Shumkonia mesophila: one gene and its partner. The protein of the gene in region 1 interacts with the protein of each later gene in a pairwise test. Links are inferred from orthologs where the notes say so. Each region holds a gene or a part of one and is shown on either strand. Other genes may lie near its edges. The genes, in order: rlmN and ftsZ.

Region 1 (16,522 bases):
CCAGTCGAGCGGCCGGCTTCGCCCCATGAGCGGGGCGATCTCGACGCCCGAAAAAAATCCCAGCACCGGCATGTCGGACCGGCAAAGCCGGACCATGTCCTGCGCCTCCTCGCTGGAGGACCCGCTCACCAGCCCCGAGCGGCCGGCGCAATCGAAGTACAGGCCGAGCACGCAGGACTTGCCGGCGAGGCGCTCCATCAGCGCCTTCGTTCCCCGCTTGACCGAAGCCAGCATCATGTCGTTGTCGCGGGCCATGAACTGGACGCGGGCGCCGGTCCGGAAGTCGGCCTCGAACAGCGTCAGCGCCCCGCTCTTGGCGTCGGCGGCGACGATCAGCCGGTTGACGTAGGCCGACTCGTCATAGGGCGCGAAGGGATCGCCATGCTTCTCGCCCAGGGTCACCCTGAGCGACAGATCCCGGGCCCGCTTGTCGTCGATCGGCATGCCCAGCATCGTCTCCAGGGCCTCGATGGCGGGCCGGCCGTCCAGCTCGTAGACGACGGCGCCCTCGGCCCGGGTGATCTCCATGAACGAGCTGGCCGGAACGCAGCCGTGCAGGATCACCGTGTCGGCGGTGAGCGCCGGCGGCAGGATGACCGCCACCGCCGCGTGGCGGGTCGAGCCCTGGCCGTCGAACACGTAGCTGGCGGTGAGTTGGACATCGGCGATGGTGCCGCCCCCGACAAGATGGATGGCCATGCCGTCGAGGCCCGCATAAATGCCCTCGACCAGGCGGCTGCCGGCATGCAGGACCGGCGGCGGCCCCGAGCGGACGCTGTCGTAGAACAGGATGACCGCCGCCCCCGGCCGGGCGGCCTCGCGGATGCGCCGGCCCAGCCGTTCGCCGGCCGCCGCTTCGCCGTCATCGAGCCCCGCCTCGGCCAGGATGGCCGGTGCCCCGAGCGAGGCCGGAAAAACGGCGACGGCACATTCGAAGCCGCTGTAGCCGACCGCGTGGCGGGTGATGGTGCCGACGGCGGCGCCGCCGACCAGCGGAATGTCGCCCAAGACGTCGCGCATGGCGGCGAACGCCCTGGGGCCGTCGTGGCGCCCGCCGCTGAAGGCCACCGCCCATGCCGGCGGGTCCCCTGGCGCCAGACCGACAAGGGCCTGGCAGGCCGCCTCGCGGCAGACGACCGCCGAGTCGGGTCCGATGCCCTGTCCCAGGCCAACGGGACTTCCGGCGGCAGGCGGGGCCGCGTCGATCGAATCCATCAGTCCATCCCCCTCCGCGATCGGACGATCGCCACAAGCGAAAAACAGCGAGACCTCCCTGCCGAAGAGCGGCCGCGTCCGTATCCCTCCATCGCGAGTGCCGGCGGATTGTCCCATCGGACCCCGCCCCGATCAATCGCCGAATGCGCCCCCCGCCCCGACCGGCGGGCGGAATCTCATTCCGTGGCACGGCCGTTGAAGCACAGCGGAAGCGTTCCGGACGGCGCGATCCGTGGAATCGGCGGTCTGCGGGGTGGAATTAGGGATTTCCCGGACGCCCGTCCGGGGTTTCCCCAGTTTGTCGCTGGCCCGGGCGTCCTTTAGTCTCCAGGCTTCCGATGGATTCTGCCGCTCCCGGAGCGGCGATGGCGGGACGTGACGTGCGATGGGTAACCTGTTTTGCGGAATGATCTTCACGACCCGGGTGCCGACCGGCGAGGTGGCCTCCTGGCTCCAGAGCCATTGCGAGGGCCAGTGGGACCTGCATCCGGCCAGCGTCGAGCATGACGGGATCACCCGCAAGTTCATGGTACTGTTCGAGCGCGAACGCGACCGTTTGAATTTCGAGGCTCGCTTCTCGGCGGCACCGAGCCTCTCCCCCTCCTTCTGACCGATCCGGACGGGTCCGGCGCCCCGGCGGCGGCCGTCAATCCTCGCGCGGGTCGCGCCGCCCGGAGCGCCGCCCGGGCAGGCGTTTTTCCTCGCTCTTGCGCTCCAGCCTGGCCAACCGTTCCAGCCCTCGCACCACGGCGCGGTTGACGCTGCCGATTGGAAAGCCCCCCTTGGCGTCGGCTTCCCCGGCGGGGACGCCGGTCAGGATCTCGATGCCCTGATCGACGGTCTCCACCGCATAGATGCGGAAGGACTTCGCGGCGACGGCCTCGACGACGTCCCGGCGCAGCATCAGGTGCCTGACGTTGGCGGCGGGGATGAGGACGCCCTGGCGGCCGGTCAGGCCGCGCGCCCGGCAGACGTCGAAGAACCCCTCGATCTTCTCGTTGACGCCGCCGATCGCCTGGACCCGCCCGTGCTGGTCGACCGAGCCGGTCACCGCCCAGCCCTGGCGGATGGGAATCTCGCTCAGCGCCGAGAGCAGCGCGTACAGCTCGGCCGAGGAGGCGCTGTCGCCGTCGACCCCGGAATAGGATTGCTCGAACACCAGGCTGGCCGACAGCGACAGCGGCATCTCGCGGGCGAAACGGGTGCCGAGATAGGAGGCCAGGATCAGCACCCCCTTGGAGTGGAGCGGCCCGCCCAGGGCCACCTCGCGTTCGATGTCGACCACCTGGCCCTTGCCCAGGCGCACCCGGCAGCTGATGCGCGACGGCCGGCCGAAAGCGAAATCGTGCATCTGCAGCACGGCCAGGCCGTTGATCTGCCCCACCCGCTCGCCGCCGGTCTCGACCAAAAGGGTGCCGCGCCGGATTTCTTCCTGGATGCGCTCGCGGACCCGGTCGGCGCGATGGATGCGGGCGTCGATGGCCTTTTGCACATGCGGGGCGCCGACCACCGCCGCCCCTTCCTCGCCGGCCCAGAAGTCCGCCTCGCGCACCAGATCGACGATGCTGCCCATGTGGGTGCTGAGCTTCTCGGCATCGCCGGCCAGCCGGGCGCCGTGCTCGACGACGCGGGCCATGGCGCCGCGGTCCAGCGACTTCAGGTTCTCGCGCCGGGCCAGGGTGGCGATCAGCTTGGCGTATTGCAGCGCGCTGCCGGTGCTGCGGTCCATGCGGTTGTCGAAATCGGCCACCACCTTGAACAGCTCGCCCGCTTCCGGATCGCTTTCGGTCAGCACGTAGTAGAGCTGGGGCTCGCCCAGCAGCACCACCTTGACGTCGAGCGGGATGGGCTCGGGTTCCAGCGTCACCGTGCCCAGAAGGCCGCCGGCCTCGCCGGGCGATTCGATGCGCAGCCGGCGCGAGCGCAGGGCCCGCTTGAGGGTTTCCCAGGCGAACGGCTGGGTCAGCAGCTTGCGGGCGTCGAGGATCAGATAGCCGCCGTTGGCCCGGTGCAGGGCGCCGGCCTTGATCAGGTTGAAGTCGGTGACCAGGGTCCCGAATTCCGACAGGTGCTCGACGCGGCCGATCAGGTTGGGCAGCGTCGGATGATCCTCGTAGACCACCGGTGCGCCCGCCAACCGGCCGTCGACGCAGGCCGGTCCGTGGTCCGAGCGCCCCTCGGCCTCGTCGACCGGCGACGGGCAGGTGTTGTCGACCAGCACGTTGACGTGATAGCGCCGGTAGGGATCGGCCTCGATCTTCGACGGCGGCCGTCCCTGTGCCGCCGCCTCCGGCGCCTGCTCGAAGGACAGGAAATCGCGGACGTTCTCGACCACGTCGCGGCGCACCGCCTCCAGATGGTCGAGCACCGCGGGCAGGCCCGTCCACGGCCGCTTGGCCTCCTCGATCAGGTGGTCGACGGCCTGGCGCGTCACCTGGCGGTTGAGCTTGCGGATCTCCTGGCGCTGCGCCTTCTCCCACTTGGGGATCTCGGCCAGGTGGGCCTCCAGTTCCTTTTGCAGATCGGCCATGGCCTGGGTGCGCCGCTCCTGCTCGTCCTTCGGCAGCTTGGCGAAATCCTGCGGCTCCAGCACCTCGCCGTCGGCGACCGGCGCCAGGACGAGGCCGGCCTGGGTGCGGACAAGGGCGATGCCCTGGCTCTGCGCCCTTTCGTGCAGGCCGCCGAACGCCTCTTCGTGGCGCTGCTTGAAGCGCTGATCGATGACGGCGCGCTGCGCCCGGTAGGCGTCGCTTTCGAAGGCGGCGGGAATGGCGGCGCGCAGTTCCTCGACCAGGCGGTCCATGTCGGCGGCCAGCGGTGCCGCCCGGCCGGGCGGCAGCCGGAGCGCGCGCGGCCGGTGCGGCTCGTCGAAGTTGTTGACATAGCCCCAGTCGTCGGGAACCGGCTCGCCGGCGGCGCGCAGTTCGAGGAAACGGCGGATCAAGCTGTACTTGCCGGTGCCTTCCGGGCCCATGGCGAACAGGTTGAAGCCGTGATGCTTCATGCCGATGGCGAAACGGACCGCCGCCACCGCTCGGTCCTGGCCGATGACGTCCTCGACGGGGTCGATCTCTGCGGTGGTGGCGAAGGGGAAGTCGGCGGGGTCGCAGGGCGTGTAGAGGGCACCCGGCGGCAGGGGCTTCAGGCGGCCCGTCATATCTGCTCCTCAATGCGCTCCATGTCTTCGTCGCTGAGGCCGAAGTGATGGCCGATCTCGTGGATCAGCACGTGGCGCACGATGCGCGTCAGGTCGTCGCCGGTCTCGCACCAATAGTCGAGGATGGGCGAGCGGTAGAGGAAGATCATGTCGGGTTCCTGCCGGGCGTCGGCGACGCTCTGGCGGTCCAGCGACACGCCGCGGTAGAGGCCGAGCAGGTCGAACGGGCTTTCCAGGTCCATCTCGTCCTGGGTTTCCTCGTCGGCGAACTCCTCGATGCGGATCACCACGTCGGTGACATAGCGGCGCAGTTCGAAGGGAATGCGGGCATACGCCTCGTGGGCGATGTCCTCGATGTCGGCCAGCGAAGGCGGAACGGTGAATCGGGGTCTCATGGCGCGAACCTTACCCCGGCTTGACCCGGCGGCCAAGCGCTCCTATGTCGCCGGCAGGCAGTTCCCATCCCGGAACCCGAGAAGGAGGCCCCGATGACCGAAAAACTGACCGGCCCGGCCCGCCGTTCCGCCCTCGCCGCCCTCGACGGATGGAGCGAGGCCGACGGCCGCGACGCCATCGCCAAGGACTTCCGCTTCGCCGATTTCAACGCCGCCTTCGCCTTCATGACGCGGGTCGCGCTCAAGGCCGAGCGCATGGACCACCATCCCGAATGGAGCAACGTCTATAACCGGGTCGGCGTCGTGCTTTCCACCCACGATGCCGGCGGCGTCACGGCGCGCGACATCGAGCTGGCCCGCTTCATCGATCGGGCGGCCGCGGGGTGACGCGCCGGGCCAGTCGGGCCTCCCGCCGGGCGGTGTAGAGGGTCGCCGAAAAGATGATGGCGGCGCCCATCCCCGTCCACAGGTCGAGAACCTCGCCGAACATGACGAAGCCGGCCGCCGCCACGAAGATCAGCCGCGAGAACTCGAACGGCAGCACGGCGGTGACGTCGGCCAGCGCGTAGGCCTTGGCCATGCCCCACTGGACGCCCGAAGCGAACAGGCCCGACGCGATGAGCCACGGCCAAGTGTCGGGCGGCGGCGCCGTCCACACGAAAAGGGCGGGGATCAGCGATAGCGGCGTCGACAGCAGGGCCACCAGCAGCACCACCGTAGTCGGCGGATCGGTGCGCGACAGCACCTTCACCGACAGCGGGATGACCGCCATGAAGAGCGCGGCCAGCAGGGCGACCCACGCCCCCGCCGCCAGCGCCTCGACGCCCGGCCTCAGGATCACCAGGGTGCCGGCGAAGCCGACCGCCACCGCCCCCCAGCGGCGCACCCCCACCCGCTCGCCCAGCAGCAGGCCGGCCCCCAGGGTCGAGAACAGGGGCGCGGTAAAGGTCAGCGCGGTGACCTCGGCGATCGGCATCAGGCTCAGCGCCGAGAACCACGCCATCATCGCCGCCACGCTGGCCACGGCGCGGAACAGGTGCATCCGCCAGTTCCGCGTCGCCAGCGCCGACCGCCCCGAGCGCAGCAGCAAGGGCGACATGACAAGAAGGAAGAAGACCGTGCGGAAGAAGGCGATCTCGAAGGGATGAATCCGCCCGGCCAGGGAATGGACCACCACCGACACACCGGCGAAACTGCAGGCGGAAAACGCCATCCACAGCGCCCCCTGCACGGGCGGCGGGATGTCGGCGGCAAAGACGGCGAAACGGCGGCGGCTCATGGCGGACCGGACCATACGGAGCTTGTCCGGCGATTGCCAGAAGGAAGCGCAAAATGCCGCAAGCGGCCCCCCCGGGGGCGGAGAGGAAATCGGTTATACCGATTGCCCGTGGCGGGACGGGACGGCATACTCCGCGCCCCGCCAACCCATGTCGATAGCCCCACCCATGACCAACGCGCTGCTCTACGCCACCACCGTGCTCTTCTGGGGTACCAGCTGGCTGGCCATCAAGTTCCAGCTGGGCGTGGTGGCGCCCGAGGTGTCGATCGTCTATCGCTTCGGCGCCTCGGCCGTGATCCTGCTGGCTCTCTGCCTCGTCACCCGCCGGCGGCTGCGCTTCTCGCTGCGCGAGCACGCCTTCATGGCGGCCCAGGGACTGTGCCTTTTCTCGACCAACTTCCTGCTCATCTATTCCGCCACCCAATACCTGACCAGCGGACTGGTGGCGGTGGCGTTTTCGACCATCACGGTGATGACCATCGTGCTCGGCGCCCTCTTCTTCGGTTTCCCCGTCCGCCCGCGGGTGGCGGCCGGCGCGGCCTGCGGGCTCCTCGGCATCGGCCTGGTCTTCTGGCCGGAAATCCGGGCTTTCGATCTCGCCGCGGGCGGCAGCCTGGGCCTCGCCCTGGCCCTGGCCGGCACGACCTTCGCGACGACCGGAATGCTGCTCAGCGCCCGCAACCAGCGGGCCGGCCTGCCGGTCATTCCCAACAACGCCTGGAGCATGGCCTACGGCTTCGCCTTCATCGCGCTTTACAGCATCGCGCGCGGCATCCCCTTCACCTTCGATCCGTCGCCGACCTACGTGCTGTCGCTGCTTCACCTTGCCATCGGCGCCACGGTGATCGGCTTCTGGAGCTATCTCACCCTGGTCGGCCGTATCGGACCCGACCGAGCGGCCTATGCCTCGGTCCTCTTTCCCATCGTGGCGCTCACCCTCTCCACCCTCTTCGAGGGCTTCGCCTGGACGCCGCTGGCGCTGGGCGGCGTCGTCCTGGTGCTGGCCGGCAATGGGCTTGTCCTCGCCAAAGGCGGAAAATAGGCCCCCACCCGGGTTCAGATGGCGTCGTCCGGCAATCGTCGTTTCCTGTACTCGTCGGCGTACACCGTCATCGGCTCGGCCATGAGGTCCCGGTAAAGTCCCATTTTGAAATAGAAGGCGTTGCTGTCCGTATACCCGCCCTCGGCCGGGTAGGCGTTGACGCCCCGGTAGTCGATGATCGCCTCATCGCCAAGCCAGGCCCTGATTCGCCCGTTCCGGCCTTGCGAGAAGCGGATCTGGAACCGGAAGTCCAGCCACCGCCCCCTGATGTCCTCCTGCGTTCGGTAGAGGACGGTCGGCTGCGGCCCGGTTTTGTGGGTGATCCGCAGCTCCCCCGCGACATACCGGATGGCGATGACGGGATTGTTGGGATTGCAGTCTTCGATCGGGCAGTCCTGCTTCCACTGGGCCAGAACGAGGCGAACCGGGACAACCGGGAAATCCGGCGGGACAAAAAGGCTGAACACGTATTCATAGCTCAGGTCTTCGAGCGTCCACAGTCCCCATGATTCCATCAGTTCGGCGCGCTCCAGGCCCGATCCCCGTTCGGTCGGAATCTGGTCTCCGCCATGAAGCGTGATTCGGACGGCCCCCATTCCGGCCCTGACAACCGATGACTGCATTTCCACGGCGTCGGGAAGGAATTTGCTGCGCGACCAGATCGTGTCGAGCCGGGACGTCTCGAAGCCATCCTGAACCTGCGGCGGGGAATGTCCGAACAACCGCGAAACGGCGTGCCGGACGGCCCCCGGGTTGACATCCGGATTCACATCGCATGACGTCAGGACAAAGGCACACAAAATCGCGGCGATCTTAAGGGCTCTCACAATGTCACAACTCCAGTAGGGCATCATTTCCGGGTCGTTCCCTCCCCGGCAATTCCGACGGCCTCTTTTTGGGACGCCGGAATTCTAACTCCATTCCCCGGAAGGGATTACCCGGATGCCGTGTGCGAGTCAAATTCCTGGACGGCCCGGCGGTCATCCCCCCAATCGCCCGACGCCTTCAGCGAAGGCATCGCGCACCCCCCATGCGGCCAGGGCATTTCGTGACGCGGTCGAGTCATCCTCGCCACCTCACACCCCCCCCCGCGTCAACCCTATCGAAGGCTTTCGGGGCGCAGCCCCATCGCTTTGTCGCCATGACAATATTGTCGTCGGCAAGCGAACTCGCCGTTCCCATATGAGGCGAACGTGTCGCTTTTCGGGAGCCGTCGTCATGCCCGCCGCCGTCCGCACACCTCTCGTCGCCATCGTCTGCGGCGGGCTCATCCTCAGCCTCGCCATGGGCATCCGCCAGACCTTCGGGCTGTTCCTGCCGCCCGTGACCGCCGACCTGTGCATGGCCCGCGAGACCTTTTCGCTGGCCATGGCGGTGCAGAACCTGCTGTGGGGCGCCGTGCAGCCCGTCGTCGGCATGATCGCCGACCGCTACGGGGCGGGGCGCGTGGTGACGGCCGGGGCCGCCGCCTACGTCGCCGGGCTTGTCGTGATGTCGGGCATGGAGGGGACGGCCGGCCTGCAGATGGGCGGCGGCGTGCTGATCGGCCTGGCCATGGCCGCCACCGGCTTCTCGGTGGTGCTGGGCGCGGTGGCCCGGCGGGTGCCCGAGGAAAAGCGCAGCATGGCCTTGGGGCTGGTTTCCGCCGGCGGCTCGTTCGGCCAGTTCGCCATGGCCCCGGTCGGCCAGGCCCTGATCGCCCAGCAGGGCTGGCAGGGGGCGTTCCTGTCGATGGCGGTGCTGGCCGCCCTGATGGTGCCCCTCGCCCTTGCCGTGGCCGGGCGGCCCTCGGCGGCGGGGCGCGGCCACGGTGCGGCGACGCTGCGCGTGGCGCTGTCGGAAGCCCTCAGCCATCGCGGCTATCTGTACCTGACGGCCGGCTTCTTCGTCTGCGGCTTCCAGGTGGTGTTCGTCGCCGTCCACCTGCCGGCCTACCTCAGGGACCTGGGCCTGCCGGGCACCACGGCGGCCACCGCGCTGGCCCTGATCGGCATCTTCAACATCGCCGGCACCTATGCCTGCGGCGCCCTGGGCGGCATGTATCCCAAGAAGTGGGTGCTGGCCGGCCTTTACGTGCTGCGGGCCATGGTCATCGCCGTCTTCCTGGCCGCCCCCAAGAGTGAGATGTCGGTCTACATCTTCGCCTCCGCCTTGGGCTTCCTGTGGCTGGGCACCGTGCCGCTGACCAGCGGGCTGGTCGGCCACATCTTCGGGGTGCGCTATCTTTCCACCCTGTTCGGCATCGTCTTCTTCGGCCATCAGGTGGGCAGCTTCCTGGGCGTCTGGCTGGGCGGCGTGGTGTACGACGCCACCGGGTCCTACGACGCCATCTGGATCGCCTCCATCGTGCTCGGGCTGGCCGCCGCCCTGCTGCACGCCCCCATCGCCGAGCGGCCGCTGGCGGTACCGGCCGGCAGCGTCGCCGTCACCGCCGAGTAGCCTGGGGGGGGACGATTGCACGCGTATTTTGCCACCCTCGCCCGCTACAACGGCTGGGCCAATAGCCGCCTGTTCAGGGCCTGCCTTGCATTGACCGAGACAGACTATCGGGCACAACGCGGCGCCTTCTTCGGTTCCATCCACGGCACCCTGAACCACATCCTGGTCGCCGACAGGACGTGGATGGCGCGGCTTGCCGGGGGCGATGCCGGCATTCCCCGCCTCGACACCATCCTGCACGATGACCGCGAGGCCCTGTGGCAGGCGCGTCGTGCCGAGGACGCCGCCATCATCGCGTATATCGAATCCCTCGCCCCAGCCCGCCTGAACGATGTCCTGAAATACCGCACCTTGAGGGGAGAACACCAGCAAACGCCTCTGCCCATGGTATTGGGGCATCTGTTCAATCATGCGACCCATCACCGCGGGCAGGTCCACGGCCTGCTTTCCCAGGTCCCGGTCGACCCGCCGCCCCTCGACCTCCTCTATTTCATCCGCGGCGAGCCGGCCTAGCCAGCAACGGCACTCAGCCGGCCGGGTGGCGCAGGAACAGCTTGCCGATGCCGTTCAGCGCGGCGAACGTCTGGGCGAACTGTTGAGCGAAGGCGTCTTCCGGAAGGCTGGGATTGGCGGCCATGACCTCGGCCCGGATGGCGGCGATGGAGCGATGCCCGTCGATGCGCGCGAGAATGGCGCCGGCCAGCGGCGGCAGCGGGAATCGCAAGCCGACGCCGTCGCGATTGGCGGTCAGCGCGCCGCCCGGGCGGATGGCTTTCGCGAGGGCGGAATCCGCCGCCTCGCGCCACACCGGCACCGCCGCCTCGTCGGCGGCGTCGGCGACGCAGGGCCCGGGATGGTCGGCCTTGATGGCGTAGAAGACGTGCTTGCGCAGGTTGCCGGCCAGGTTCTCGGCGAAGGCGCAGCGGTCCAGCCACGGCAGCCGGCCGAGGCGGGCCAGGATTTGCGGGTCGGTCAGATAGGAGGCCGGATCGTAAAGCGCGGGCTCGACGAAGGCGGCGACGCGAAGGCCGGCCCCCGCCGCCAGCGCCGCCACCTCGGGCACGGTGTAGGCGCGATCCCGGCTGTGCAGCAGCAGGTCGTAGAGGCCGGCGTCGTCGCCTTGCAGGTGGTCGGCGATGAAGGGGTTGCGCTTGAGCCAGTTGGTCGGCGGCAGTTGGGCAAGCAGGCGGCGGGCCACGGCCACCCGCGCCGCCGATTCCCCTTCGTCGTCGCCGGCAAGCGCGCGCAGCATGGCCTGGGCCGGATAGACCCCGGTGCGCCCCAGCGCGCCATAGACCATGAGCCCGAGGCCGCCCCGCGGGGCCAGCACGGCGGCAAGCGCCGCCAGCCCGGCCGCCGGGTCGTCCAGGTGATGCAGCACGCCGCAGCAGTCGATGTAATCGAAGGGGCCGAGGCCGGAGCCCGGCAGGTCGAGGAGGGACAGCCGCCGGAAGGCAACGTTGGAAAGACGGCGCGCCTTGACCCGGGCCTCGGCGATGGCGAGCGAGGCTTCCGACAGGTCGATATGCACGATCTCGGCCGGGCCGCCGGCATCGCCAAGCTGCTGGGCCAGCATGACGGTGGCATCCCCGGTGCCGCCGCCGGCCACCAGCACGCGAAACGGCCGGGAGGCATCGCGCCGGCCGGCGAAGACATAGTGGTCGAGCTCGGCGAGATGGCTGGGCGAGCCGGTGATCAGGCGCCTGGCCTCGTCCCTGGGATCGCGCGCCGGATAGGGATAGGCCTCGTACTGGCGGCGCAGTTTGCCCTCGCCCCCCTTGGCGCCTCGTGCCGCCATGCTCAGCGTCCCGTCGTCAGCACGATCTTGCCGGTCGACTTGCGGCCCAGCAGGGCGTCCAAGGCCTTCCTCGCCTCGGCGAGCTCGAAGGTCATGGAGACGCGCGGCTTCAAGGCCCCCTCGGCGTACCAGCCGAGCAGCGTTTTCATCGAATCGGTCAGCAGGTCGGGCCGGTGCAGCCGGTAGGAGCCCCACCCAAAACCAAGGACGCCGATGTGCTTGACCAGCAGGATGTTGGCCGGCACCTGCGGAATGGTGCCGCTGGCGAATCCGATGACGATGATCCGCCCGCCCCAGGCGACGCAGCGCAGCGAGGCGGCGAAGGCGGCCCCGCCCACCGGATCGTAGATGACCTCGGCGCCGCGCCCGCCGGTCAACTCCAGCACCCGGGTGCGCACGTCCTCGGCCGAATGGTCGATCAGGTGATCGGCGCCGTGCTCGGCGGCGATGGCCAGTTTGGAGGGCGTGCCGGCGGTGGCGATGACGGTGGCGCCCAGCTTCTTGCCGATCTCCACCGCCGTCAGGCCGACGCCGCCGGCGGCGCCGTGCACCAGCAGCGTCTCGCCAGGCTTCAGGCCGGCGCGATCGGTAAGCGCCAGGTGCGAGGTGCCGTAGACGACGGCGAAGCCAGCCGCCGTCGTCATGTCCATGCCCTTGGGGATGGGCCAGGCGAAGCTGGAATCGGCCACCGCCTCCTCGGCGTAGCCGCCGTAGTCGAGCTTGGCGAACACCCGGTCGCCGGGCTTGAAGCCCTTGACCCCGGGCGCCGTCTCGACGACCCGTCCGGCCACCTCCATGCCCGGCGAGAAGGGCAGCGGCGGCTTGTTCTGGTAGCGGCCCTCGATCATCACCGTGTCGGCGAAGTTGACGCCGGCGGCGGCCACCGCGATGCGCAGGCCGCCCTCGATCATCGGCGGCGCCGCCGCCTCCTCGACCTTGAGCTCGCGGGGACCGCCCCAGTTCCTGCACACCATCGCCCGCACGCGCGACCTCCTTGATTGTTCCGCCGTTTTGGCCAAGGTTAACAACCCTACACCAGGCAAGCGGGAGAAGGCGAGTGGTCAGAGGCTATTTCGGGGTCGGTGTCGAGCGCATCAGCAAAGCGCTCAACATGGGCAGCATCTTCCGCACGGCCCATGCCTTCGGCGCCAGCTTCGTGTTCACGGTGGCCGCCGTCTACCCCGAGCAGGAGGGGCGCCTGGCCGACACCTCGAACGCGCCGGCCTCGCTGCCCTTTTACAACTTTCCCGACCTCGGTTCGCTCATGCTGCCCAAGGGTTGCGCGCTGGTCGGCGTCGAGCTGACGGACGACGCCGTCGAGCTGCCCACCTTCCGCCATCCGCGCCAGGCCGCCTACATCCTGGGGCCGGAGCGCGGCTCGCTGTCGCCGGCCACCATCGAGCGCTGCGAGTTCGTCATCAAGATTCCCACCCACTTCTGCGTCAACGTCGGCATCGCGGCGGCCATCGTCATGTACGACCGCCTGCTCAACCTGGGCAAGTTCGCCGAGCGGCCGGGCATCCCGGGCGGCAAGCCAACGCCGCGCGAGGCCCCGGTGTTCGGTCCGCCCCGCTTCCGGCGCAAGGTCGACCTGTTCCTGGCGCCGCCGCCGACCCGGGTGACCGACATCGATTGAACCCGGCAAAAGCCGGCATCGCCGCGTCACCCTCTTGGCAACGACGCCGGGCGCGGTTATCAATGGCGCCATGGAAACCGCTCGTCTTTTCCCCATCGTCGCCGCCCTCCTCATCGGAGCCGGCGCCGCCGCCGCCCAGACGCCTTCTCCCGCCTCCGGCTTCATCGACAATTTCGACGACTGGAGCGCCTTCAGCGAGAAGGAGAACGGCAAGCCGCTGTGCTACATGGCCAGCCTTCCCAAGAAGTCCGAGGGCGTGGCCGGACAGCGCGGCGCCGCCTACATGATGGTGACCCACCGGCCGGCCGAGAAGACGACGGGCGAGGTCAGCGTGCGGGCCGGCTATATCTACAAGGAAGGCAGCGAGGTGGAGGTCCGCGTCGGCGGCGGCCAGCCCATCATGCTGTTCACCGACCAGGGTTTCGCGTGGACGCGCGAGGCCAAGACCGACCAGGCCCTGATCGCCGCCATGAAGGCGGGTGCCAGTCTGGTCGTCAAGGGCACGTCGAGCCGCGGCACGCAAACCACCGACAGCTATTCGCTCAAGGGCTTCACGGCGGCGCTCGAGGCCATCAACAAGGCCTGCGGGGTCAAGTAGCCTGTCGCCGGCGAAGCCGGCATCCTGCGACGCACCATGAAAATCATTCTCGTATCCGGATGACCCGCCGCCAGGGCCGGGCTGGAATCCTGCGCCCGTCGCGATGCCGCGGGTTGGCATGCCGATTGCGAGACGTAGAGCAAGGAGCGCCCATGCGGCGCGCTCCATCCGGGAAAATCGTCCATGCGTCCACGCCTCGCCCTCTTCGCCGTCGCCCTTGCCGTGTGCGGGCTTGCCGCCGGCGTCCGGGCCGAGGTGGTGCCGGCGCCGCACCCGGCCGCCACCGGCTCGCAGGTTCGGCTGGCCGCCTTCATGGCCCCGGTGCGCAATGCCGATGGCCGCATCCGGGCGATGGCCGTCACGCCGGTATTGCGCCTGGCTGCCGGCGGGTCGGCCGCCGCCGTCTGCGACCTGTCGCCGCGCGTGCTGGACGCCTTCATCGCCGCCCTCTATCGCGCCCCCCTTCCCGGCCACGGCGCGGCCGGTCTCAACGTCGATGCCGCGCGCGGCCGGCTGACCGAGGCGGTCAACGTGGCGCTCGGGCGTGTCGCGGTGATCGGCATCGACCTGGTGGCCGGCCTGCCGAAAACCGGCGCCGCCGACCCCCGCATCGCTGGCGCCTCCGTGTGCAAGGTGACCAAGAAGAAGGCGGACTGATCTTTTCGCCGTTGCGAAAAATCGCCCCGCCCCCCGTCAGACCCTTTGGCCCGGCCGGCCGAATCGCTATATCCTCCCATCATGACCGATGAACGCATCAACCTGATCGGCCTCGACCGCGCCGAGCTTGGCAGTCTGCTTGCCGAAATGGGCGAGCAGCCCTTCCGCGCCCGGCAGCTGTGGCACTGGGTGTATCACCGCGGCGCCACCGATTTCGACGCCATGACCACGCTGGCCAAGGACTTCCGCCCCCGCCTGGCCGAACGCTTCTGCGTCGAGCGGCCGGGCGTCACCACCGAACTGCGCTCGGCCGACGGCTCGCGCAAATGGCTGCTGCGCTTCGCCAGGGGTCACGAGGCGGAAACCGTGTTCATCCCCGAGGAGGACCGCGGCGCGCTGTGCATCTCGTCGCAGGTCGGCTGCACGCTGACCTGCAAGTTCTGCCACACCGGCACCCAGCTTCTGGTGCGCAACCTGACGGCCGGCGAGATCGTCGGCCAGCTGATGGTGGCCCGCGATTCCTATGGCGAGTGGCCGGCCCCCAAGGGCGGCCGGCTGCTGTCCAATATCGTCATGATGGGCATGGGCGAGCCCCTGATGAACTACGACGAGGTCGCCAAGGCGCTCAAGATCATCATGGATGGCGAGGGCATCGCCATCTCCAAGCGGCGCATCACCCTTTCCACCTCGGGCGTGGTGCCCCTGATCCGCCGCTGCGGCGAGGATCTGGGGGTCAAGCTGGCGATCAGCCTGCACGCGGTGACCGACGAGCTGCGCGACGAGATCATGCCGATCAACAGGAAATACCCGCTGGCCGAGCTGATGGCGGCGTGCCGCGATTACCCGGGCGCCGACAACGCCAGGCGCATCACGTTCGAGTACGTCATGCTGAAGGGGGTGAACGACAGCCCGGCCGACGCCCACGCCCTGGTGCGCCTGGTCAAGGGCATCCCGGCCAAGTTCAACCTCATCCCCTTCAACCCGTGGCCGGGGGCGCCCTATCAGTGCTCGACGATGGACGCCATGACGCGCTTCGCCGAGATCGTCAACGCCGCCGGCTATTCGGCGCCCATCCGCACGCCGCGCGGCCGCGACATCATGGCCGCCTGCGGCCAGCTGCGGTCGGAGACCCAGCGCGAACGGCTGAGCCGCTACAAGACCCGCCTCGCCACCGGCGCCGAGGACGACCACGAGGCCCCGGCCCCGGCCTGATCCGCCGGTCTCCGCAGTCCCCCAAAAAGAAGGGGCGTCCACTCGGGACGCCCCAGGTGCAAGTTGCGGGCACAGGAAACGTTCAGCGGCCGGCCGTCTTGAGGCCGTCGCCGCGCAGGATGACCACGCGGGTCTTCTCGCCGGTGATCCCGAAATCGTCGTCGTTGATCATGAACAGCGCGCCGTCGGGCAGCAGGGCCAAGCCTTCCAGCTTGGCCGGCACTTCGGGGTGATCCGCCGAATCGAAGCGCAGGATCTTGGCGACCGGTGCGATGCCGGCGGCGGCCGCCGCCGTCTGCTCGAGGGAAGGCGCCGTCGCCGCGTCGTCCCACTTGCCGGCCAGGATGTTGGTGGCGCCGGCGAGCGTCACCTCGTGGAGCTTGGTGGTCTTCTCGGTGCGCTCCAGCACCAGCAGGCGGTCGGCGCCCAGGGCCATCACCTCGCTGATCCTGGGATCGCTCTGCTTCTTCGAGGGATCGAGGCGGAAGCTCTGCGGGTCGTCCAGTTCGTAGACGTACTCGCCGACCACTCGGCGGGCCCGGCGGTCGTACTTGAAGAGCCGGGTGTTCCGGGCCTGGGCATAGGCCTTGGCGTCGGGATTGGCGAGCGGGTTCTGGACCATGAAATAGAGGAAGGCCTCGTCGGGAGACACCGCCATCGATTCGATGCCGCGGTTGGTCTGGCGTTTGGTCAGGATGGCCGGCAGGCCGCCGGTGATCTTGTAGTTGGCCCCGGCGAAATCCTTCTCGCTGCCGGCGGGCACGATGCGTTCCTGGATGCGGCCGTCGGCGGCGACGTGAACGATGGAGGGGCCGTTTTCCTCGCCGATCCACCAGCTGCCGTCGGCGAGCCGGACCAGTCCCTCGGCGTCGATGGCGTTGGCGCTGTAGGGAAGCGCCTTGCCGAAGCCGTCCAGCGGCGCCTCGGTCTTGGCCACCGTCAGCGGGTTGAGCAGGCCGTCGATGGGGTTGCCGTCCTTGTCTTTCAGCGCGATGACGTCGAACACCTGGAAGGTGCCGTCGGTCTTGAGCCTCAACCCATAGATCGAGGGCGTATAGGCGGGAACCGGATAGAGGCGGCCCTTTACCCCGTTG
Region 2 (12,570 bases), on another replicon or contig:
ACACGGCTTCTACGACTACGACGCCAAGTATGCCGCCGGCGGCTCGCGGCACCTGCTGCCGGCGCCGCTCGATGCCGAGGTCTACGACGAGGCGTTGCGGCTGTCCGCCCGCGCCTGCGCGGTGCTCGGCTGCCGGGGCGTGGCCCGGGCCGACTTCCGCTACGACGGCGACACCCTTTTCCTGCTGGAAGTGAACACGCAACCCGGGATGACGCCGACGTCCCTGGTGCCCGAACAGGCGGCGCATACCGGCATCTCGTTTGCCGAACTGTGCACCTGGATGGTTGAGAGTGCGGAGTGCGATCGATGAGACCGTGGACATCCTCGACGTCGAAGAAAAGGGGCCAGCCCCGCCCACGGGTGAAGCCTCTTTGGAAAAGCGGCCATGTGGTCGCGCTGGCCGCCGTCGCGGCGATCGCCGGCGCGACGGCCGGCGGCTGGTGGATGTGGCAGTCGGGCTGGGCTGCGAACGTCGCCGCCAAGGCCCGCTGGGCGGTCATCGCGACGACCGCCGAGATGGGCTTCCGGGTCGAAAACGTGTTGGTCCTCGGCCGCCAGGAAACGCCGCGCGACGAGTTGCTGAAGGCGGTGCGCCTGGCCCGCGGCGCCCCCATCCTGGCCTTCGATCCCGATGCCGCCAAGCAACGGGTCGAGGCCCTGCCGTGGGTCAAATCGGCGTCCGTGCAGCGCCGGCTGCCCGACACCGTGTTTCTGCGCGTCGTCGAGCGGCGGCCGCTGGCGGTGTGGCAGCACCAGGGCCGGTTCGCGCTCATCGACCGCGACGGCCAGGTGATCCCCGACGGCAAGCTGGAGCGCTTCGCCCACCTGCTGCTGGTGGTCGGCGAGGACGCCCCGGTGCACACCGCCCGCCTGCTGGAGACGCTGTGGAACCAGCCCGACCTGATGGCGCGGGTGAAGGCGGCGGTGCGGGTCGGCGGCCGGCGCTGGAACGTTCGCCTCGACAACGGCATCGACGTGCGCCTGCCCGAGGAGAACACGGGATCGGCCTGGAACCGGCTGGCCGATTACGAACGAACCCATCACGTGCTGGCCAAGGACGTCGGCGTGCTCGATCTCAGGCTTCCCGACCGCCTGATCGTGCAGAAGGCGCGCCAGTCCGAGGGGCTCGAGCCCGGCACCGAAACGTGAGACGCCCGCAAGCCCATGGCGACGGATCGAAGAGCGGTAGACGGATGAAGACGAACGGCACGACCCCGAAAGTGCGCAACGGCCTGGTTGCCGCGCTCGATATCGGCAGCACCAAGGTGGTCTGCTTCATCGCCAGGACCGGGGGCGACACCGGGCTGCAGATCGTCGGCATGGGCCACCAGCTGTCGCGCGGCATCCGCTCGGGCACCATCGTCGACATGGAGGCCGCCGCCGATTCCATCCGCGCCACCGTCGAGGCGGCCGAGCAGATGGCCGGCGAGAACATCCGCGAGGTCATTGTCAACCTGTCGGGCGGCGAGCCCGTTTCGCGGCTGATCGCCTACGAGATTTCCATCGCCGGCCACCAGATCGGCGACGCCGATCTGCGCCAGGTGCTCGACCCCCACGTGCTCAACCACGGCCGCCCGGCCGATCACGAGATGATCCACACCCTGCCGGTCGGCTACAGCATCGACGGCCAGCGCGGGGTGGCCGACCCGCGCGGCATGTTCGGGGAAAGGCTGGGCGCCAATGTCCACGTGATCAGCGCCAGCGGCGGCGCGTTGCGCAACCTGGCCACCTGCATCGCCCACTGTCATCTCGAAATCGACGCCAGGGTGGTCTCGCCGCTGGCCTCGTCGCTGGCCTGCCTGGTCGACGACGAGAAGCAGCTGGGCGTCACCCTCATCGACATGGGCGGCGGCACCACCACCATCGCCGTCTATTTCGACGGCGAGCTGATCCATACCGACGGCATCCCGGTCGGCGGCATGCACGTCACCAACGACATCGCCCGCGGCCTCTCCACCCCGGTCGCCCATGCCGAGCGCATGAAGACGCTCTACGGCAGCGCCATGCCGACGCCGTCCGACGACCGCGAGGTGCTGAAGGTGCCGGTCATCGGCGAGGAGTCGGACTCCGAGGCCAATCCGGTGCCGCGCTCGATGCTGGTCAGCATCATCCGGCCGCGCATCGAGGAGACCTTCGAGATGGTGCGGGCCCGCCTGGAGGAAGCCGGCTTCGACAAGGTGGCCGGGCGGCGCGTCGTGCTGACCGGCGGCGCCAGCCAGTTGTCGGGCGTGCGCGAGGTGGCCGGAATGATCCTCGACAAGCAGGTCCGGCTCGGCCGGCCGCAGTTCATCCGCGGCATGGCCGAGGCGACCGGCGGTCCGGCCTTTTCGACCTGCGCGGGACTGCTGAAGTACGCGATTCGAACCCCGGCGGCGGCGGTCAGTTCGCCCTACCGCCCAACAGAGGTGCCCAACGGGCGGTTCGGCCGCTTCGGGCAATGGCTCCGTGAGAATTTCTAGAGGGAGAACGTTCGACCTGACCGGCCCGCCGAGGGGGCGGACCCCCGGCATCGCCGCCCGCGGACGGCAACACACAGGGAATATCTTGGCTTCGTCAGTTTTTCGGAGGGAATTATGAGCATCAACCTGAGCCTGCCGACCACCAGCGAAGTGCCCGAGCTGCGGCCGCGTATCACGGTCTTCGGCGTCGGCGGCGCTGGCTGCAACGCCGTCAACAACATGATCCAGGCCGAGTTGGAGGGGGTCAATTTCGTGGTCGCCAATACCGACGCCCAGGCGTTGGCGCAGGCGCGCACCGACACCCGCATCCAGCTTGGCGCAACCGTCACCCAGGGCCTGGGTGCCGGCAACCGGCCCGAAGTGGGCCGCGCCGCCGCCGAGGAGACGATGGACGAGATCGTCCATCACCTGGAAGGCAGCAACATGGTGTTCATCACCGCCGGCATGGGCGGGGGCACCGGCACCGGCGCCGCGCCGGTGGTCGCCCGGGCGGCCCGCGAGATGGGCATCCTGACCATCGGCGTCGTCACCAAGCCGTTCCATTTCGAGGGCATGCACCGCATGCGCATCGCCGAGGCCGGCATCAACGATATGGAACAGTACGTCGATACCCTGATCATCATCCCCAACCAGAACCTGTTCAGGGTGGCCAACGAAAAGACGACGTTCGCCGACGCCTTCAAGATGGCCGACGACGTGCTCTATTCCGGCGTGCGCGGGGTCACCGACCTGATGGTGATGCCCGGCCTGATCAACCTCGACTTCGCCGACATCCGTTCGGTGATGAGCGAGATGGGCAAGGCCATGATGGGCACCGGCGAGGCCGAGGGCGAGCGTCGCGCGCTGGAGGCGGCCGAGGCGGCCATCGCCAACCCGCTGCTCGACGACACCTCGATGAAGGGGGCCAAGGGCGTCCTCATCAACATCACCGGCGGCACCGACATGACCCTTTTCGAGGTCGACGAGGCGGCCAACCGCATCCGTGCCGAAGTGGACGGCGACGCCTTCATCATCTTCGGCTCGACCTTCGATGCCAGCCTCGACGGCAAGATGCGCATCTCGGTGGTGGCCACCGGCATGAGCACCCAGTCGCAGACCCAGCCGGCGCCGGTGACGCTGGATGTCCTTGCCAAGGCGCGGGCCGAGCGGGCGATCGAGCGCAAGAAGGCCGTTCCGGCCGAGGCGTACGCCTCGCCGCTGGGTTCCGTCGTGTCGATGCCGGCGACCCAGCAAGTTGTCGCCGAAACCGAGGAAACGGCCGCCGTCAAGCCTGAGGAGGTCGCCGCCGAACAGGCGGTCGCCGAGGTCGAGCCGGGGGCGCTGGATCACTTCGTGGCGGCACCCTCCGATCAGGTGCCGGCCCCGGCGGCGGCGCCGTCGGTCAACGCGCGGGAGACCTTCATTCCGGCGCGGCCGGTCGGTCGCAACGACCAGCCGATGCCGCCACGCCGGGCCGATCCGTTCGCCGGCGCGGCGATGGCCAACGGAGCCCGGGCGGTCGAACGGCCCCACGTCGAGGCCGCCAAACCGCGCGGCCCCAGCCTGTTCGAGAAGGTGACCGGAACCGGCCGGGCGGCCAAGCCGAGGGCCGAGCCGGCGCCGGTTCCGATGCCGGCGACGAAGGAGCAATCCGAGATCGGCGGCCTCGACCCGTCGGACCGTTTGCAGGACTCCCAGTCCGGCGACGACCTGCTGGATATTCCGGCCTTCCTGAGGAGGCAAGCAAACTGAGGAAAAACAATCGGTTGCACGGAAACAATTAGAAACAATGATTGATTTGAGTGCCACGGGGTTGGTGGGTATATCAACCCTCGTGGCACTTTTTCTTTAACTGCTTTCGGTCCAAGGGTTTTTCGGCGTGCAGCCGATGCCGGGAACCACCGGGGAAAGACACCGAAGATGGGATTTTCCGAGATCAGACGCCGCCGGGTCGAGACCTTGACCGACGAGCGCATCGATACCCAGAAGACGCTGAAGAGCCCCATCGGCTGTTCGGGCGTGGCGCTCCATAGCGGGGCCAAGGTATCGATGGTTCTGAAGCCGGCCGAGGCCGGTCACGGCGTCGTCTTCAGGCGGACCGACATCGCGGGCAAGGGCGCCGTCATCCCCGCCCGCTGGGATCATGTCGTGGATACGCGGCTGTGCACCGTCGTCGGCAACGGCGAGGGGGTGGTGGTTTCGACCATCGAGCATCTGATGGCGGCGCTGGCCGGCTGCGGGATCGACAACGTCGAGATCGAGATCAACGGTCCCGAAGTGCCGGTCATGGACGGCAGCGCCGAGCCCTTCGTTTTCCTGATCGAGTGTGCCGGCGTGCGCGACCTGGGCGTGGCCCGCCGCGGCGTGCGCGTGCTCAAGCCGGTGGTCGTCGACGGCGGCAAGAGCGGCATCGCGGCGCTCTATCCGGCCGACAGCTTCGCGGTCGGTTTCGAGATCGATTTCGACAGCGCCCTGGTCGGGCGCCAGGCCCTTTTGCTGGGACTGGTCAACGGCACCTTCAAGAAGGAACTGTCGCGGGCCCGCACCTTCGGCTTCCTGCACGAGGTCGAGCAGTTGTGGGCCAACGGCTTTGCCCGCGGCGGCTCGCTGGAAAACGCGGTGGTGGTCAGCGGCGACAAGGTGCTGAACGAGGACGGCCTGCGCTATGAGGACGAGTTCGTCCGTCACAAGGCGCTGGACGCGGTCGGCGACCTTTACACCGCCGGCGCGCCGATCATCGGGCGGTTCGACGGCCGGTGCTCGGGGCATGCGCTGACCAACCGCCTGCTGCGGCAGCTTTTCGCCCAGCCCGACGCCTGGTGCTACGACACCGTCAGGGTGGCGGGGGCGGAAGCGCCGGCGATGCGGGCTTCGATTGCCGACGATATGCCGGTAGGGCTGGCCGCGACGGCCTGAGGGCGGTTTCCTCTTCGATCGACGTGTGACGCGCCGGCGGGCCTAGGGCCTTGCGCGGCGCGGCGTTGTGCGTATCATCCTAACGACATTTGAAGCGGCCGTGGTATAGTCCGCGGCAACGGGCCGATCGCGCCGGGCGATCGCCGAACCCGCCGGAGAATGACCCGATCCCATGACCCGTGGAAGGACACCGCTCAGCCTCGCGGCTTTCGCCTTTGCCCTTCTGCTCGCCGCCTGCGCGAGCAAGGAGGAGCTCTATGTCGAGCGGCCGATCGAGGAGCTCTACAACGAGGCCATGGACGCGCTGCAGACCGGGAAGTACGACACCGCCGCCCGGCAGTTCGACGAGGTCGAGCGCCAGCATCCCTATTCGTCGTGGGCGACCAAGGCCCAATTGATGGCCGCCTACGGCCACTATCAGAAAAGCGCCTACGACGAGGCGATCGTGGCGTTGGACCGCTTCATCCAGCTTCACCCGTCCAACCGCGACACGCCCTATGCCTACTACCTGAAGGCGCTCTGCTATTACGAGCAGATTTCCGACGTCCGGCGCGATCAGAAGATGACCCAGGAAGCCAAGAAGACCCTGGACGAACTGATCACCCGCTTTCCCGACAGCACCTATGCCAAGGACGCCCGGCTCAAGATCGACCTGACCCATGACCATCTGGCCGGCAAGACCATGGAAATCGGCCGCTACTACCTGCGCCAGGGCCACTATCTGGCGGCGATCAACCGCTTCCGCTACGTGGTCGACAATCACCAGACGACGACCCATGTCCCCGAGGCGCTGCTGCGGCTGACCGAGGCCTACCTGGCGCTCGGCCTGAGCGAGGAGGCGAGGCGCACGGCGGCGGTGCTCGGCCACAATTTCCCGGGCAGCGAATGGTATGTCGACGCCTACGAACTGCTCGAGCAGAAGCGCATCCGGCCCCAGGAGACCGCTTGGTACAAGTTCTGGGAAGGCGATGCGGAGCCGCCGAAGGTCGAGAAGATCGAGACCGACCCCGCGAAAAAAGAGTCCTGGTTCAAGTTCTGGTGATCCGGTCCGCTGGATGCTGCGCAGCCTGTCCATCCGCGACGTCGTCCTCATCGAAAGGCTGGATCTGACCTTCCAGCCGGGGCTGTGCGTGCTGACCGGCGAGACCGGGGCCGGCAAATCCATCCTGTTGGATGCCCTTGGGCTGGCCCTGGGCGAAAGGGCCGAAGCCGGCTTGGTGCGCCATGGCGCGGCGCAGGCCACGGTGGCGGCGGCCTTCGACGTCGATGGCGGCCATCCGGCGGAGGCGCTGCTGGCCGAGCAGGGGATCGAGGACGGCGGCGGACAGCTGATCCTGCGCCGCATCGTCGGCGCCGACGGCCGCTCGCGGGCCTTCGTCAACGACCAGCCGGTCAGCGTCTCGCTGCTGCGCCAGATCGGCGACGCCTGCGTCGAAATCCATGGCCAGTTCGACAATCAGCGGCTGATGCATACCGCCACCCATCGCGCGCTGCTGGACGCCTATGGCGGGCTCGCCGCCGAGGGGGCCACCGCCGCCGGGGCCCATCGCGCTTGGCGGGCGGCCGTCGAGGCGTTCGAGCGGGCCGAAGCCGACTTGGCCCAGGCCCGGCGCGAGGAGGAGTTCCTGCGCCATGCCGTCGACGAGATGGAGGCCCTGGCGCCCCAGCCCGGCGAGGAGGCGGCACTGGCCGAGCGGCGCGCCGTCATGATGCACGCCGAGAAGCTGATCGAGGCGATGAACCAGGCGACCGCGGACCTTTCCGCCGGGGCCGGGGTGGAAGCGGCGTTGCGCGGCGCGGCGCGGGCCCTGGAACGGGTCGCCGACAAGGCGGAAGGGCGCCTCGACGCGGCGCTCGCCGCCCTCGACCGGGCGGCGGTCGAGGCCGCCGAGGCCGTCGTGCTGTTGCATCGGGCCAGCGCCGACATGGACCTCGATCCGCGCAACCTGGAGAAGGTGGAGGAACGGCTGTTCGCCCTGCGCACCCTTTCGCGCAAGCACGGCGTCGATGTCGACCGGCTGCCGGCGGTCCTCGACGGGCTCAAGGCGAAGCTGGGCGATATCGAGGACGGCGGCGGCCGGGTGCGCCGCCTGGAGGCGGAAGCGACGGCGGCCCGCGCGGCCTATGTCGCGGCCGCCGGCGCGTTGCGCGAGAAGCGCTTGGCCGCGGCGGCGCGCCTGGACAAGGCGATGGCCGGCGAGCTGGGCCCGCTCAAGTTTGGCAGCGCGCGCTTCGGCACCCGCATCGACGCGCTGGAGGAGGGGGCCTGGGGCGAGCACGGCTCGGATGCCGTCGCCTTCGAGGTGGCGACCAATCCGGGAACGCCGCCGGGGCCGCTCAACAAGATCAGTTCGGGCGGCGAGATGTCGCGCTTCATGCTGGCCCTGAAGGCGGTCCTGGCCCAGGCCGACCCGGTGCCCACCATCGTCTTCGACGAGGTCGACGCCAACGTCGGCGGCGCCGTGGCCGATGCCGTCGGCGAACGGCTGGCCCGCCTGGCCGTCCGCTTCCAGGTGCTGGTCGTCACCCACTCGCCGCAGGTGGCGGCGCGGGGCGCCCATCACTGGCGGGTTTCCAAGAAGATCGACGGCGCCGCCACGGTCACCCGGGTCGAGGCGCTCTCGGCCGGCGAGCGCAAGGAAGAAATCGCCCGCATGCTGGCAGGCGCCCGGGTCACCGACGAGGCCCGCGCCGCCGCCGACAGCCTGCTCGCCGGGGGCGGGGCGGCATGAACGAGCGCGATCTGCGAATGCTTGCCGTCGAGGATCTGACGCAACGGGAAGCCGAGGCCGAACTGGCGGCGCTGGCCGCCGAGATCGCCGCCCATGATCGGGCCTATCACCAGAACGACGCGCCGACGGTATCGGACGCCGAATACGACGCCCTGCGCCGGCGCAACGAGGCCATCGAGGCGCGCTTTCCCAAGTTGGTGCGGTCCGACAGTCCGTCCCGGCGGGTCGGCGCTCCCGTCGCCGCCGGCTTCGAGAAGGTGGTCCACGCCAAGCCGATGCTGTCGCTGGGCAACGCGTTTTCCGCCGAGGACGTGCGGGAATTCCTGGCCCGCATCCGCCGCTTCCTCAACCTGCCGGAGGCGGAGCCGCTGGAAATCGTCGCCGAGCCCAAGATCGACGGGCTTTCGGTGTCGCTGCGTTACGAGCAAGGCCGGCTGGTCCAGGGGGCGACGCGCGGCGACGGCGCGGCCGGCGAGAACGTCACCGCCAACCTGCGCACGCTGGACGACATCCCCACCGAGATCCGGGCGGGCGAGGTGCCGGCCGTCTTCGAGGTGCGCGGCGAGGTCTACATGTCGCGGGCCGACTTCGCCGCGCTCAACGTCCGCCAGCAGGAAAGGGGCGGCAAGATCTTCGCCAACCCGCGCAACGCCGCCGCCGGCAGCCTGCGCCAGTTGGACGCCGGGATCACCGCCCAGCGGCCGCTTCGCATGTTCGCCTATGCCTGGGGCGAGGTCAGCCGGCTGCCGGTGAAAAGCCAGGGGGAATTCCTGGAACTGCTGCGCAGCTGGGGCTTTCGCACCAACCCCCTGGTTGTCGTCTGCACGGGCGCGGATGCGCTGCTTGCCCATTACGCCGCCATGGAAAGCCAGCGCGCCACGCTCGATTACGACATCGACGGCATGGTCTACAAGGTCAACCGGCTGGACTGGCAGGAGCGCCTGGGCTTCGTCAGCCGGGCGCCGCGCTGGGCCATCGCCCACAAGTTCTCGGCCGAGCGGGCCGAAACCGTGCTCAACAGGATCGATATCCAGGTGGGCCGGACCGGCGTGCTGACCCCGGTGGCGCATCTCGAGCCGGTGACCGTGGGCGGCGTCGTGGTGTCGCGCGCGACGTTGCACAACGAGGACGAGATCGCCCGCAAGGACGTTCGCGAGGGCGATAGGGTGATCGTCCAGCGGGCCGGCGACGTCATTCCGCAGGTGGTTGAGGTGGTGCTGGAGAAGCGGCCGGCCGGCAGCCGCCCCTTCGTCTTTCCCGAGGTCTGCCCTGAATGCGGCAGCCAAGCGGTGCGCGAGGAGGGGGAGGTCGCCCGGCGCTGCACCGGCGGCCTGATTTGCCCGGCCCAGGCGGTCGAACGGCTTCGGCACTTCGTGTCGCGCGACGCCTTCGACATCGAGGGATTGGGCGGCAAGCACATCGAGGCGTTCTGGAAGGACGGCCTCATCAAGACGCCGGCCGACATCTTCAGGCTTCCCGGCCGGACCGAGGAAATCGCCGAGCGCGAGGGGTGGGGAGAGCAGTCGGTCCGCAACCTCGTGCGCGCGCTCGGCGAGCGGCGGACGATTGCGCTGGAGCGCCTGATCTATGCCCTCGGCATCCCGCAGGTGGGGCGGGCGACGGCGCGCCTGCTGGCCCGCCACTACGGGACGTTTGAGAGATGGCGGGCGGCGATGACGGCGGCCCGCGACACCGATTCAGAAGTTTACCGAGACCTCATCAACATCGACGGCATCGGCCCAGGGATGGTCGGTGACATCTTGGCTTTCTTCGCCGAGCAGCACAATGGCGAGGTCCTCGACGATCTCGTCGGTACAAAAGAAACAGAAAAGAAAGAATGGCAACTGACGGTCGAGCCGTTCCAGGCGCCGGCGGTTCAGGCCTCGCCCATCGCCGGCAAGACCGTGGTCTTCACCGGCACGCTGGAAACCATGACCCGCGGCGAAGCCAAGGCCCGGGCCGAGGCGCTCGGCGCCAAGGTGGCGGGCTCGGTGTCGAAGAATACCGACTACGTGGTCGTCGGCGCCGACGCCGGCTCGAAGGCCCGCAAGGCCGAGGAACTGGGCGTCGCCACGCTCAGCGAAGCCGATTGGCGGGCCCTTATCGGTTGAGGCCGGCCGCGTCGGGCAGCCATCGCTAGAATTTTTTCCCGGAATACCACTCGTTGCGGCCGGCGCGGCCCTCGGTTACACTGACGCGCGACGGGGAGCGGCACCTAAGGTACCAGGTCAGCCAGATTTTGAGCGATGCCAACGGTTCGGCATCGCCGGCGACGGAGGCCAGCCCATGAAGCCGGGGATCGTCGATTCCATAGACGACATGCGGTGTTGGCAGACAACGCTTCTCGTGGCCTCGATCCCGATATGGGCACCGAGGACACCAACCTCACGACGACTTCGACGACGGGATCCTCTCGGCAGGCGCCGGCTGCCGGGCCGGGTCTCGTCGCGTTTCCACCGCCGAGGCGTCCGTGACCGGCGGCCCATGGGGGTGCCGCCGCTGCAATGAAACCGGCAGGGAGCCACAACATGCCTGACACTGAAACGAAGAGAAAGACACCCGAGAGAGCCTATGCCGTCTTCGCCGTATTCATCCTGCTCGTCATGATGTTTCCGCTCTACGGGCTGGGCAATTCGGCGCAGCCGATCGTGATCGGACTGCCGTTCTCGCTGTTCTGGGTGGTCTTCTGGATCGGCGTCGAGTTCGTCGGCCTGATCGCCTTTTTCCGTTACGAATACGGGCGCTGAGGAGGCCGACATGCCGGAATGGATCATTGCGCTGGCGATGATGGGGGGATACCTCGTCTTCGCGTTCGTGTTGGGGATGCTGGCGGGCAAGGGGCGCTCGTTCTTCTCGATCTCCGAATACGCGGTCGCCGACCGCGGCCTGGGCATCGTCGTCATGTGGTTCCTGATGGGCGGCACGATCTTCTCGGCCTTCGCCTTCCTGGGCGGGCCGGCCTGGGCCTACTCGCGGGGCGCGGCCTCTTTCTACATCCTGGCCTATACGGCGCTGGGCCTGCTGCCCTGGTACCTGATCGGCCCCAGGATGGCCAAGCTGGGTGCCGCGCGCGGCTATTTCAGCATGGGCGACATGCTGCGCGACCGCTATCAGTCGAGGTCGCTGGTGGTGATCGTCGGCATCGTCTCTGTGCTGGCCTTCATCCAGTATCTGACCCTGCAGATCAAGGGCATGGCCTACATCTTCAACATCATGACGGACGGCCACATCCCGTTCTGGGTCGGTGCCCTTCTCTCCTATGGCATCGTCGTCATTTACGTCGCCACCAGCGGTGTGCGCGGCGCCGCCTGGAGCGACGTTCTGCAAGGCGCCATGATGTTCGTCGTCGCCTGGGGTGTCGGGCTCTATCTCGTCTACGTCCTGCATGACGGCCCGGGCGCCATGTTCGCCCAGATCGCCGCGGAGCGCCCCGGCTTTCTGGAGATCGGGCACGAAGGTTCGAAGATGTCGCAGATGGCCTATTCGACGGCCATCCTGGTGTCGGTCGTCGGCTTCATCATGTGGCCGCATCTCTTCATGAAGTCGTACACGGCCAATGAAAAGACGATCAAGCTCACGGTGCTGGCCTACCCGCTGTTCGCGATCTTCCTGGTGCCCGTGCTGTTCATCGGGTTCTCGGCGGTCGGGGTGATCCCGTCCACCGCCCTGACGACTCCGGACGGCATCCTGCCCTACCTGATCACCAACAACCTGGGGGCGACCGGCCTTCTTTACGGCATCATCGGGGCCGGCGCGCTGGCCGCCGCGCAATCCTCGGCCGACGCCATCACGCACGGCGCCTCGGTGTCGTTCGGGCGCGACGTCGTCTACCCGCTGAAGCCGGATCTCAGCGACCGCGCCCAGATCGTCATCATGCGCTGGGCGGTGGTGGCCGTCGGGGCGGTTTCCTACTACCTGGCCATCTGGGGGGCGGCGGGGCTGGTCCAGCTCCTGCTCGGCGCCTATGGCTCGATCGTCCAGTTCGCGCCCTGCGTTTACGGGGCGATCTGGTGGCGCGGCGCCCGCAAGGAAGGGGCGATCGCCGGCCTGGTCGTCGGCGTCGGCGTGAACTTCTGGTACCAACTGGTCCAGAAGGGCGTGACGCCGCTCGACATCAACCCCGGCATCATGGGGCTGATCGCCAACGTCATCATCTTCATCGCGATAAGCCTGATGTGCCGCAGCCGGGATGAGGAACACGTCCGCGCCTTCCACCGCGTCTGAACGGGAAGGCGGTTTTCAACAAGCGGCCCCGGCATCGGGATGATGCCGGGGCCGTTTTTTCGTCCGAGTTTTTCCGGGGCCTGTCGCCTCAGTGCAGCTTGCCGGGCAGCCCCTTGATGGCGTCGTCGATCAGCTCGTCGGCCTTCGTTTCGCTCAATTTTTCGGCCAGCACGCGGCGCGTCGCCTCCAGGGCGACGTCCACCGCCGCGTCGCGGATTTCGCGCGTCGCCGTGGCCTCGGCCTGGGCGATGCGCTCCATC

The links.
Region 2: the proteins of rlmN (region 1) and ftsZ interact in binary tests that used the Escherichia coli proteins (3 or more experiments, as listed by UniProt). The link is inferred for Shumkonia mesophila from one-to-one orthologs.

What each region holds. Positions count from the first base shown.
Region 1 is NZ_JAOTID010000001.1:368,584-385,105, forward strand. What follows is about bases 13,410-16,362. They hold rlmN (23S rRNA (adenine(2503)-C(2))-methyltransferase RlmN), read left to right. Parts: upstream 13,410-14,297; coding sequence 14,298-15,428; downstream 15,429-16,362. Other genes in these bases: ODR01_RS01610 (invasion associated locus B family protein), read left to right, coding at 13,410-13,559; ODR01_RS01615 (hypothetical protein), read left to right, coding at 13,743-14,216; ODR01_RS01625 (esterase-like activity of phytase family protein), read right to left, coding at 15,511-16,362. Also shown: ODR01_RS01545 (FIST signal transduction protein), read right to left, coding at 1-1,215; ODR01_RS01550 (hypothetical protein), read left to right, coding at 1,601-1,825; ODR01_RS01555 (Lon protease family protein), read right to left, coding at 1,862-4,372; ODR01_RS01560 (metallopeptidase family protein), read right to left, coding at 4,369-4,767; ODR01_RS01565 (4a-hydroxytetrahydrobiopterin dehydratase), read left to right, coding at 4,861-5,154; ODR01_RS01570 (DMT family transporter), read right to left, coding at 5,129-6,061; ODR01_RS01575 (DMT family transporter), read left to right, coding at 6,213-7,088; ODR01_RS01580 (heparin lyase I family protein), read right to left, coding at 7,103-7,942; ODR01_RS01585 (MFS transporter), read left to right, coding at 8,307-9,527; ODR01_RS01590 (DinB family protein), read left to right, coding at 9,543-10,040; ODR01_RS01595 (class I SAM-dependent methyltransferase), read right to left, coding at 10,054-11,325; ODR01_RS01600 (NADPH:quinone oxidoreductase family protein), read right to left, coding at 11,328-12,299; ODR01_RS01605 (RNA methyltransferase), read left to right, coding at 12,383-12,961; more of ODR01_RS01610, read left to right, coding at 13,032-13,409; more of ODR01_RS01625, read right to left, coding at 16,363-16,522.
Region 2 is NZ_JAOTID010000013.1:88,842-101,411, reverse strand. Bases 1,967-4,881 are described here. They hold ftsZ (cell division protein FtsZ), read left to right. Parts: upstream 1,967-2,573; coding sequence 2,574-4,190; downstream 4,191-4,881. Other genes in these bases: lpxC (UDP-3-O-acyl-N-acetylglucosamine deacetylase), read left to right, coding at 4,359-4,881; ftsA (cell division protein FtsA), read left to right, coding at 1,967-2,459. In the rest of the region: ODR01_RS19180 (D-alanine--D-alanine ligase), read left to right, coding at 1-310; ODR01_RS19175 (cell division protein FtsQ/DivIB), read left to right, coding at 388-1,149; more of ftsA, read left to right, coding at 1,194-1,966; more of lpxC, read left to right, coding at 4,882-5,354; ODR01_RS19155 (outer membrane protein assembly factor BamD), read left to right, coding at 5,527-6,396; DNA repair protein RecN, read left to right, coding at 6,410-8,086; NAD-dependent DNA ligase LigA, read left to right, coding at 8,104-10,197; ODR01_RS19140 (hypothetical protein), read left to right, coding at 10,615-10,833; ODR01_RS19135 (sodium:solute symporter family protein), read left to right, coding at 10,844-12,310; ODR01_RS19130 (F0F1 ATP synthase subunit B family protein), read right to left, coding at 12,399-12,570. UniProt on the Escherichia coli protein: Essential cell division protein that forms a contractile ring structure (Z ring) at the future cell division site. The regulation of the ring assembly controls the timing and the location of cell division.